One region of the Streptomyces lunaelactis genome, then DNA from elsewhere that is predicted to be linked to it. Evidence: riboswitches for the same ligand, from Rfam matches in the RefSeq annotation. Region 1 holds a riboswitch; the other holds the start of a gene.

Region 1 (4,408 bases):
GTCCTAAGTTGTCACTCTCACCTGGAGAGTGCTAACGCCAATGATTAGCACTCGCCCTAGGAGAGTGCAAGCGGCCCTGACGGATCGAAGAGGGACAGGCGGACACACGCGGACACACGCACGGGCACGGGCACACGCACGAGGGGCCCGCATCCCTGGTGGGATGCGGGCCCCTCGGCGTGAGTGCGTCGGTGGCCGGTCGCGCCGAGATCAGACGGCGAGCTTGACCATGTCCGCCTGCGGACCCTTCTGGCCCTGCGAGATCTCGAATTCGACTCGCTGACCCTCTTCAAGGGTGCGGTACCCGTCCATCTGGATCGCGCTGTAGTGGACGAAAACATCCGCACCACCGTCGACCGCGATGAAGCCGTACCCCTTCTCCGCGTTGAACCACTTGACGGTGCCCTGAGCCATGCCTAACTCCCCTATTACTGGCCCCTGCACAGGACCGCACTTCGCGGACCCGGGTCAGAACTCACCACCCGACAGGAGGGGGTGTGCGCCGGAACGCGTCGACCGCGGCTGAATGTATCTGCCCAACTGCCCTCTGCAACAGGTCAATTGGACGAGAATTCTGAGCACGACCGAACGGATAATTGACCAGAATTCAAAGTATTCCGGGGCAAGTCGGGCCCGGCAAATGACGCCTATGAGGCAATTCGATCGAACACTTTGGCTGCTTCTTATCGCGCACGGGCGCATTCTCATATGCGGGCGGCACAAGCAGCGGAGGGGGCTTCCCCAACTGTACCGCGCTCAACCCTGCAGAATTGCCCCCTCCGCTTCTCTCGCGGAGGGGGCAATAGGCGTAACTCTGCGTGGCTCAGCCGCCGGCGACGGCGGGAATGATCGAAACTCCGGCACCGTCCGGGGTCGCCGTCTGAAGGCCCTGCTCGAACCGGACATCGTCGTCATTCACGTACACGTTCACAAAGCGGCGCAGCTTGCCCTGGTCGTCCAGGACGCGGGCGGCGATGCCCGTGTGGTTCTTCTCCAGGTCGGCGATGACCTCGGAGAGCGTCGCGCCCTCCGCCGGGACCTCGGCCTGACCGCCCGTGTACGTACGGAGAATGGTGGGGATGCGGACCTTGACGCTCATGCTGCGTGCCTTCCTTGAGTCTCGGGTGGTCAGCCGGCGAGGCCGGCGGCGCGGAACGCGTCCACGCTCGGGCGGATCGTCGCGGTCAGGCCGGTCGTCGGCGCCACCGCGTCGAGCGTCTTGAGCCCGTCGCCGGTGTTGAGGACGACCGTGGTGAGCGACGGGTCCAGCACGCCCGCCTCGATCAGCTTCTTCGTCACGCCGACGGTCACACCACCCGCGGTCTCCGCGAAGATGCCCTCGGTGCGGGCCAGCAGCTTGATCGCGTCGACGACCTGCTCGTCGTTGACGTCCTCGACCGCACCGCCCGTGCGGCGCGCGATGTCCAGCACGTACGGGCCGTCGGCCGGGTTGCCGATGGCCAGCGACTTGGCGATGGTGTTCGGCTTCTGGGGGCGTACGACGTCGTGCCCGGCCTTGAAGGCCGTCGACACCGGCGAGCAGCCCTCCGCCTGGGCGCCGAAGATCTTGTACGGCTTGTCCTCGACCAGACCGAGCTTGATCAGCTCCTGCAGACCCTTGTCGATCTTCGTGAGCTGCGAGCCCGAGGCGATCGGGATCACGATCTGGTCGGGCAGCCGCCAGCCGAGCTGCTCGCAGATCTCGTACGCCAGCGTCTTGGAGCCCTCGCCGTAGTACGGGCGGAGGTTGACGTTGACGAAGCCCCAGCCCTCGCCCACCGGGTCGCCGATGAGCTCGGAGCAGAAGCGGTTCACATCGTCGTAGTTGCCCTCGATGCCGACGAGCTCGCCGCCGTACACCGCGGCCATGACGACCTTGCCCTGCTCCAGGTCGTGCGGGATGAACACGCAGGAGCGGAAGCCGGCCCGGGCAGCGGCCGCGCCCACGGCGCCGGCGAGGTTGCCGGTGGAGGAGCACGAGAGCGTCGTGAAGCCGAAGGCGCGCGCGGCCTCCACGGCGATGGCGACGACACGGTCCTTGAAGGAGTGCGTCGGGTTGCCGGAGTCGTCCTTGATGAACAGGCCGCCGGTGACGCCCAGCTCACGGGCGAGATTGTCGGCCTGGACGAGCTTGGTGAAGCCGGGGTTGATGTTCGGCTTCTCGGCCACGTCGGCGGGGACGGGCAGCAGCGGGGCGTACCGCCAGATGTTGTTCGGACCCGCTTCGATCCGCTTCTTCAGCGCCTCGGGGTCGCCGCTCGGCAGGTCGTACGCGACCTCGAGCGGCCCGAAACACAGGGCACAGGCGAAGATCGGGCCGAGTTCGAAACGCTCTCCGCACTCGCGGCACGAGAGCGCCGCGGCGGGACCCAGGTTCACGGGGGTGGTGGTGCTCGAAACAGTCTGCACAGCCATGGTGGCGAGGCCCTTTCTCCTCATCTTCCCCGTGGCGCATTTCGCCACGAGACGGAATTGGCACCTTCCCCACCGTGACCTCGCGGTCGGCGGGAGGGTTGCCGGGACTTCAACGGGCCGTTCCCTCTGTCCCTCTGGATGAGCGCTATTCGGTTATCAGCGTGAGGACCCCCGACATGCGACGGTCATCCGCGTTGTTCAAGACTGTAACCGAAGGCCCGGACGCTTGAGATAGTCGTCCGAACCGCGAGATGGATCACAAGATCCGGATGTCAAGGGAGACGCGCACGTGCTGGAAGAGGTGGAGCGCTGGCTGACCAGGCGTTCCTGGTCCGCGGCCGACCGCCCGCTCGACCGGCTGGTGGCCGCCAAGCGCGGTACGACCATCAGCGTCGTCCTGCCCGCGCTCGACGAGGAGTCGACCGTCGGCGATATCGTCACGGTGATCCGGCGCGAGCTGATGGAGGCCGTGCCCCTCGTCGACGAGCTGGTCGTCGTCGACTCGGGCTCGACCGACCGTACGCCGGAGGTCGCCGCGGCTGCCGGTGCGCGGGTGGTGCACCGGGACGCGATCCTGCCCCGGATACCCGCCGTGCCCGGCAAGGGCGAGGTGCTGTGGCGGTCGCTGATGGTGACGAGCGGCGACATCGTCTGCTTCATCGACGCGGATCTGCGGGAGTTCTCCGCGGACTTCGTCTCCGGGATCGTGGGGCCGCTGCTGACCGAGCCCGACGTGCAGTTCGTCAAAGGCATGTACGACCGGCCGCTGGGACCTGAGTTCGATGCGCTCGCCTCCGGCAGGACGGCGGGTCAGGGGGGACGGGTCACCGAGCTGGTGGCCAGGCCGCTGCTGAATCTGCACTGGCCGCAGCTGGCCGGGTTCGTCCAGCCGCTGGGCGGGGAGTACGCGGCGCGGCGCTCTCTCCTGGAGCGGCTGCCCTTCCCCGTGGGTTACGGAGTGGAGCTGGGGCTGCTCGTCGACGCGCTGCACACGGTGGGCCTGGACGCGCTGGCGCAGGTGGACGTCGGCTCGCGCAAGCACCGCCATCAGGACGAGCAGGCGCTGGGCAGGATGGCCGCCGCCATCTACCGTACGGCCCAACTGCGGCTCTCCCGGGGCCACTTGGTGCGGCCCTCGCTCACCCAGTTCGAGCGGGGCGAGGACGGCTTCGTACCGCGTACGTATGTGGTGGACACGGAGGAGCGGCCGCCGATGCGCGAGATCGGTGAGTACGCGGCGCGTCGCGCGGCATAACCACGCATTCCCGGGCATTTTGCCTAAATTTCGTATGTATGAGCTTGAGACGCGGAACGGGCCTCGGAGCCCTGGCGGTCATCACCGCCGTGACCCTCGTAGCGGCGGCCCCGGCGGGGGCGGAAGCGCGGGCGGAGGCGCAGACCGCGGCCGTCGGCAGCCTCGCCCAGCAGGCCGGTGCCGAAGCGCCGGCCCCAGGGCCGGGACAGGACCCCGCACAGGGCACACCCGGTGAGATGGCCGAGGCCGGTGACAGGACGGAGCGGCTCTGGCTTCTCGCCGGTCTGGCGCTGACGCTGACCGCGGCCGGTGTGATCGCCGTCGTCGCCACCCGCGGGCGGCGCAAGCACTGACCAGCTGACCTGCGCCTCAGCCGTACGCACGTTTGAGGGGTTGTGGGACGGGCTAGGTTTCGGCACATGGTCTCCGAGCAGACAGCCGCCCAGGTCCTCGTCGCGTCCAACCGCGGCCCGGTCTCGTACACGCTGAGCAAGGACGGTTCACTCGACGCCCGTCGCGGCGGGGGCGGGCTGGTCTCCGGCCTGTCGGCCATCGGTTCCGAGGCGGACGCCCTGTGGGTGTGCGCCGCCCTGGGCGACGGCGACCGCGAGGCGGTACGGCGAGGGGTCGGCGAGCCCGGGGTGCTGATGCTCGACATCGACCCGGCCGTCCACTCCGACGCGTACAACGGCATCGCGAACTCCGTGCTCTGGTTCGTCCACCACATGCTCTACCAGA
Region 2 (4,408 bases), 1.6 Mb from region 1:
GACATACGGCACGATCGCCGTCTGCTGTGTGGCGTTCGTCCTCGGCCCCGTCTCGGGCCTCAACCCGGTGTACGGCACCGGTGACGCGCTGCTCACCGCGCAGAGCACGTATTTCGAGCGCTGGGGCGTGATCCCCGCCGAGCTGATGAGCAGCACCCCCGGCGCCCTTCTCACCCCCCTCACCGCCCTCTTCGTCCACGGCAGTTGGCTGCACCTGCTGGGCAACATGCTCTTTCTGTACGTCTTCGGCGCGATGGCCGAGGAACGGATGGGGCAGCTGGAGTTCGGCCTCTTCTATCTGGGCTGCGGCTATGTCGCGCTGCTCGCCTACGCGGCGGCCAATGCCGGCTCCGAGCAGACCCTGGTGGGCGCCTCAGGGGCGATCTCGGGCGTGCTCGGCGCCTTCCTCTACCTCTTCCCGAAGGCCCGGGTCACCAGTCTCTTCCCGTTCCTCTTCTTCCTGCCGCTGCGCTTCCCCGCCTGGATCGTGCTGATCTTCTGGTTCGTCCTGCAGTGGCTGGCGGCAAAGGGCGCGGGCAGCGGTCCGGGGGTCGCGTATCTCGCCCATCTGGTGGGGTTCGGGGCCGGCTTTCTCTACGCCTGGGGACGATTCCGGCAGGGGACTAGAGTGAAGGCCCAAGCAGCGGCCACCGAGGGAGAAAGCCAACCGTGATCACCGCGATCGTGCTCATCAAGACCAGCGTGGACCGCATCCCCGAGATCGCCGAGTCGATCGCGGCGCTGGACAGCGTCAGCGAGGTCTTCTCCGTGACCGGTACGTACGACCTGATCGCCATGGTGCGGGTGGCCAAGCACGACGACCTGGCGGATGTGATCCCCGGCTCGATCAGCAGGATCCCGGGCGTCGAGGGCACGGACACGCATGTGGCGTTCCGTACGTACTCGCAGCACGACCTCGAGGCGGCGTTCGCGATCGGCCTGGACGCCTAGCGCCTCCAGCGGGGGGTGCCGGGGTGCGGCTGGGCCGCACATTCAGCCCGTCCGGCGATTGAGGACACGCGCGCAGCGCATACGGAGGAACAGCGCCGCAGGCGCAGACGCACGCGCCGCACGGGGACCGGGGCCGGAGCCCCGGGGTCACACCGCCGGCACGCAGCGGCCGTCCTCCGTGCGGTAGTTCCACTTCGCGCCGTCGCTGACGAGCTCCTTGACCGCCCGTACGAAACGCTCCACGTGCTCGTCCGGAGTACCCGCCCCGAAACTGACCCGGATCGCGTTCAGCGAGGGCTCGCCCGGCTCCGCCTCCGGCGCGCCGCACTCGCCCGGGTCCTGCGAGTCGCTGCCCAGCAGGGTCCGCACCAGCGGGTGGGCGCAGAAGAGCCCGTCCCGTACACCGATGCCGTACTCCGCCGAGAGCGCGGCCGCGAAGTGCGAGCTGTTCCAGCCCTCGACGACGAAGGAGATGACGCCCACCCGCGGCGCGTCGTCCCCGAAGAGCGAGAGCACCTTGACCTGCTCCACCTCGGCGAGGCCCGCACGGACCGTGGCGACCAGCCGCTGCTCACGGGCGACCAGCGTGTCGAAGCCGGCCTCGGTGAGTGCCTTGCAGGCGGAGGCGATGGAGTACACACCGATGACGTTCGGCGATCCGGCCTCGTGGCGGGCGGCCGTGGTGTGCCAGTCGACGTCCACGCCGCCGTCCGTACGCCGGGCCACCTTGCGCGACGCGCCGCCGCCCGCGAGGTACGGCTCCGCCTCCTGCAGCCAGTCCGAACGGCCCGCCAGCACGCCCGAGCCGAACGGCGCGTACAGCTTGTGCCCGGAGAAGGCGACCCAGTCGACGTCCAACTCCTGTACGGAGACCGGGTGGTGGGGTGCCAGCTGGGCGGCGTCGAGCACGATCCGCGCGCCGTGGGCATGGGCCGCGGCCGCCAGCTCCTTCACCGGCCACAGCTCACCGGTGACATTGGACGCGCCGGTCACGCAGACCAGCGCCGGGCCGTGGACGTCCTGAGCAGATGCGGTACGGTCGGCGAGCGCGCGCTCCAGCGTGCCGACTGCCTCGGCCGGCGTACGCGGCGCGTTCAGGTACGTCACCCGGGCGTCGCGCCACGGCAGCAGCGAGGCATGGTGCTCGGTCTCGAAGACGAAGACCTGGCAGTCGGCGGGGAGCGCGGCCGCCAGCAGGTTCAGCGAGTCGGTGGTGGAGCGGGTGAAGACGACCTGGTCGCCGGCGCGGCAGTCGAGGAACTCGGCGACCGTCGTGCGGCTGTTCTCGAAGAGGTCGGTGGACAGCTGCGAGAGGTACCCGGCGCCGCGGTGCACGCTGCCGTAGTACGGGGCGTACGCGGCCACGTCGTCCCACACCCGCTGGAGGGCGGGGGCGCTCGCCGCGTAGTCGAGGGCGGCGTAGGTGACCTCGCCGCCGGTGACGAGCGGGACGGTCACATCGCGGCCGAGCACCGGCAGCGGCGCGGCACAGGCGGGCTCGGACTCGGAGGGGGCGACAGCGGTGGACGTGGCGGCGGCGTTCGGGCATGCGGACATGGCGGAATCTCCCGGCAGGAAGGCGGAATGGCTTCGAAGACCCGCACAACGGCCGAACGGCCGCTCTGTGTACGGGGATTGCCCTCAAAACGTCACGGCGATCGCCGCACGGAGGGTCTGCTGAAGAAGGGGCCGGTCAGCCCTATCGCATTCGCTTGCTCACGAGACTGCTCCCTTGAGGACCAGGACCCCAGGGCTTGCAGGGGTCCGCGCTTGCCGCAGACCTCGCTGCCTACGGCCTGGTCTTCACCCGGGGCACCCCGCCACGGACGGAGGGTTGCCGGACAGCGAGCCGGGGCCTTATCGCTGTCACTCATGACCTGCCGAGAAGTATGCCAGTTGATCGCGGGGGCGCAACCAGGTGTCCGGAATCCGGGACGGCGGAAGGGCCCGGCGGGCAGGCCGGACCCTTCCTCAACCCCTACGCGTTGCTGATGGCCACCCACCGCTCGAGCGCCGCCCTCGCCGCCCCCGAGTCGACCGAGTCCGCCGCCTTCGCCATCCCGGCCGAAATCTGCTCGGCGAGCGACCCCTCTCCCGGCGCGAGAGCGACAAGCGCCGCCGCCGAGTTGAGCAGCACCGCGTCCCGTACGGGCCCGGTCTCACCGGCGAGCAGCCGGCGCGCCACATCGGCGTTGTACGAGGCGTCCGCGCCCCGCAGGGCCTCCACCGGCACCAGATCGATGCCGATGTCCCGCGGGTCGAAGGCCTCTTCGCGCACGGCCCCGTCCCGTACCACCCACACCCGGGACGTCGCCGTCGTCGTCAGCTCGTCCAGGCCGTCGTCGCCCCGGAAGACCAGCGCCGACGAGCCTCGGTCGGCCAGCACTCCGGCCAGGATCGGCGCCATCCGGGCGTCCGCGACACCGGTGGCCTGGGCCTTCACCTTCGCCGGGTTGGTGAGCGGGCCGAGGAAGTTGAACGTGGTGCGGATGCCCAGCTCCTTGCGGGCCGCCGCCACATGCCGCAGCGCCGGGTGGAACTTCACCGCGAAGCAGAAGGTGATCCCGGCCTCGGCCGCGACCTCCACGACCCGCTGCGGGGTGAGCTCAAGATTGACGCCGAGCTTCTCCAGTACGTCCGAGGCACCGCTCGCCGACGACGCGGCGCGGTTTCCGTGCTTGACGACCTTCGCGCCCGTCCCCGCGACGACGATCGCGGACATCGTGGAGATGTTCACGGTCCTGGCACCGTCACCGCCGGTACCGACGATGTCGACGCTGGGGCCCGGCACCTCGATCAGATTGGCGTGCTCGTACATGGTCCGTACGAGGCCGGAGATCTCCTCGACCGTCTCGCCCTTGGCGCGCAGCGCGACAGCGAAACCGGCGATCTGCGCGTTCGTCGCCTCGCCGCTCAGGATGCGGTCCATGGCCCAGGCGGTGGCATCCGCGCTCTGGTCACGGTTCTCCAGGAGGGCGTTCAGCACACCGGGCCAGGAGAGGTCCGCCACGCTGTCGCCGCCAACCGGGGTCACAACGTTCATGGTCCACTCCTGGGTCCACAGCCGAATAGGGATGGGTCCACCCTATCCAGCCCCACGGACGGCGAAGAGCCCCGTCCATCGAATGGACGGGGCTCCCGCTGTGGCGATCCGTACAGATCAGTACAGGCGATCAGTGGTGGCCGGGGCCCTCGATGATCTCCTTGTACTCCTCGGTGGTCGGCTTGGGGATCTGGTTGCCCTCGCCGTAGTAGCTGTTGCTGAGCTTGGCCTTGAGCTTCTGCGCGCGGGTCACCTTGCGCTCGACACCGTTCTCGTCGACCGTCGGGCCGACCTCGGCCGGCTCGTACTGCTCGTGCGCCGTGAGCGTGTGCAGGGCACCCTGGCTGAGCGGCTCGTGGACCTCGACGAACTCACCGTGCGGCAGGCGCTTGATGATGCCGGACTCGCGTCCGT

The links. A riboswitch is a leader RNA that binds a small molecule or an ion and turns the genes downstream of it on or off. The one in region 1 is predicted to bind S-adenosylmethionine.
Region 2: another riboswitch for S-adenosylmethionine. It lies ahead of SLUN_RS10530 (aminotransferase class V-fold PLP-dependent enzyme); the one in region 1 lies ahead of thrC (threonine synthase).

What each region holds. Positions count from the first base shown of each region.
Region 1 is NZ_CP026304.1:3,961,521-3,965,928, forward strand. Features, by position in the region: gene SLUN_RS17950 (cold-shock protein) at 211-414, opposite strand; gene SLUN_RS17955 (MoaD/ThiS family protein) at 824-1,099, opposite strand; gene thrC (threonine synthase) at 1,129-2,415, opposite strand; SAM riboswitch class I at 2,433-2,560, opposite strand; gene SLUN_RS17965 (glucosyl-3-phosphoglycerate synthase) at 2,705-3,670, shown strand; gene SLUN_RS17970 (hypothetical protein) at 3,709-4,023, shown strand; gene SLUN_RS17975 (alpha,alpha-trehalose-phosphate synthase (UDP-forming)) at 4,090-4,408, shown strand, end outside.
Region 2 is NZ_CP026304.1:2,336,780-2,341,187, forward strand. Features, by position in the region: gene SLUN_RS10520 (rhomboid family intramembrane serine protease) at 1-673, shown strand, start outside; gene SLUN_RS10525 (Lrp/AsnC family transcriptional regulator) at 670-951, shown strand; gene SLUN_RS10530 (aminotransferase class V-fold PLP-dependent enzyme) at 1,099-2,508, opposite strand; SAM riboswitch class IV at 2,713-2,829, opposite strand; gene trpD (anthranilate phosphoribosyltransferase) at 2,930-3,994, opposite strand; gene qcrB (cytochrome bc1 complex cytochrome b subunit) at 4,125-4,408, opposite strand, start outside.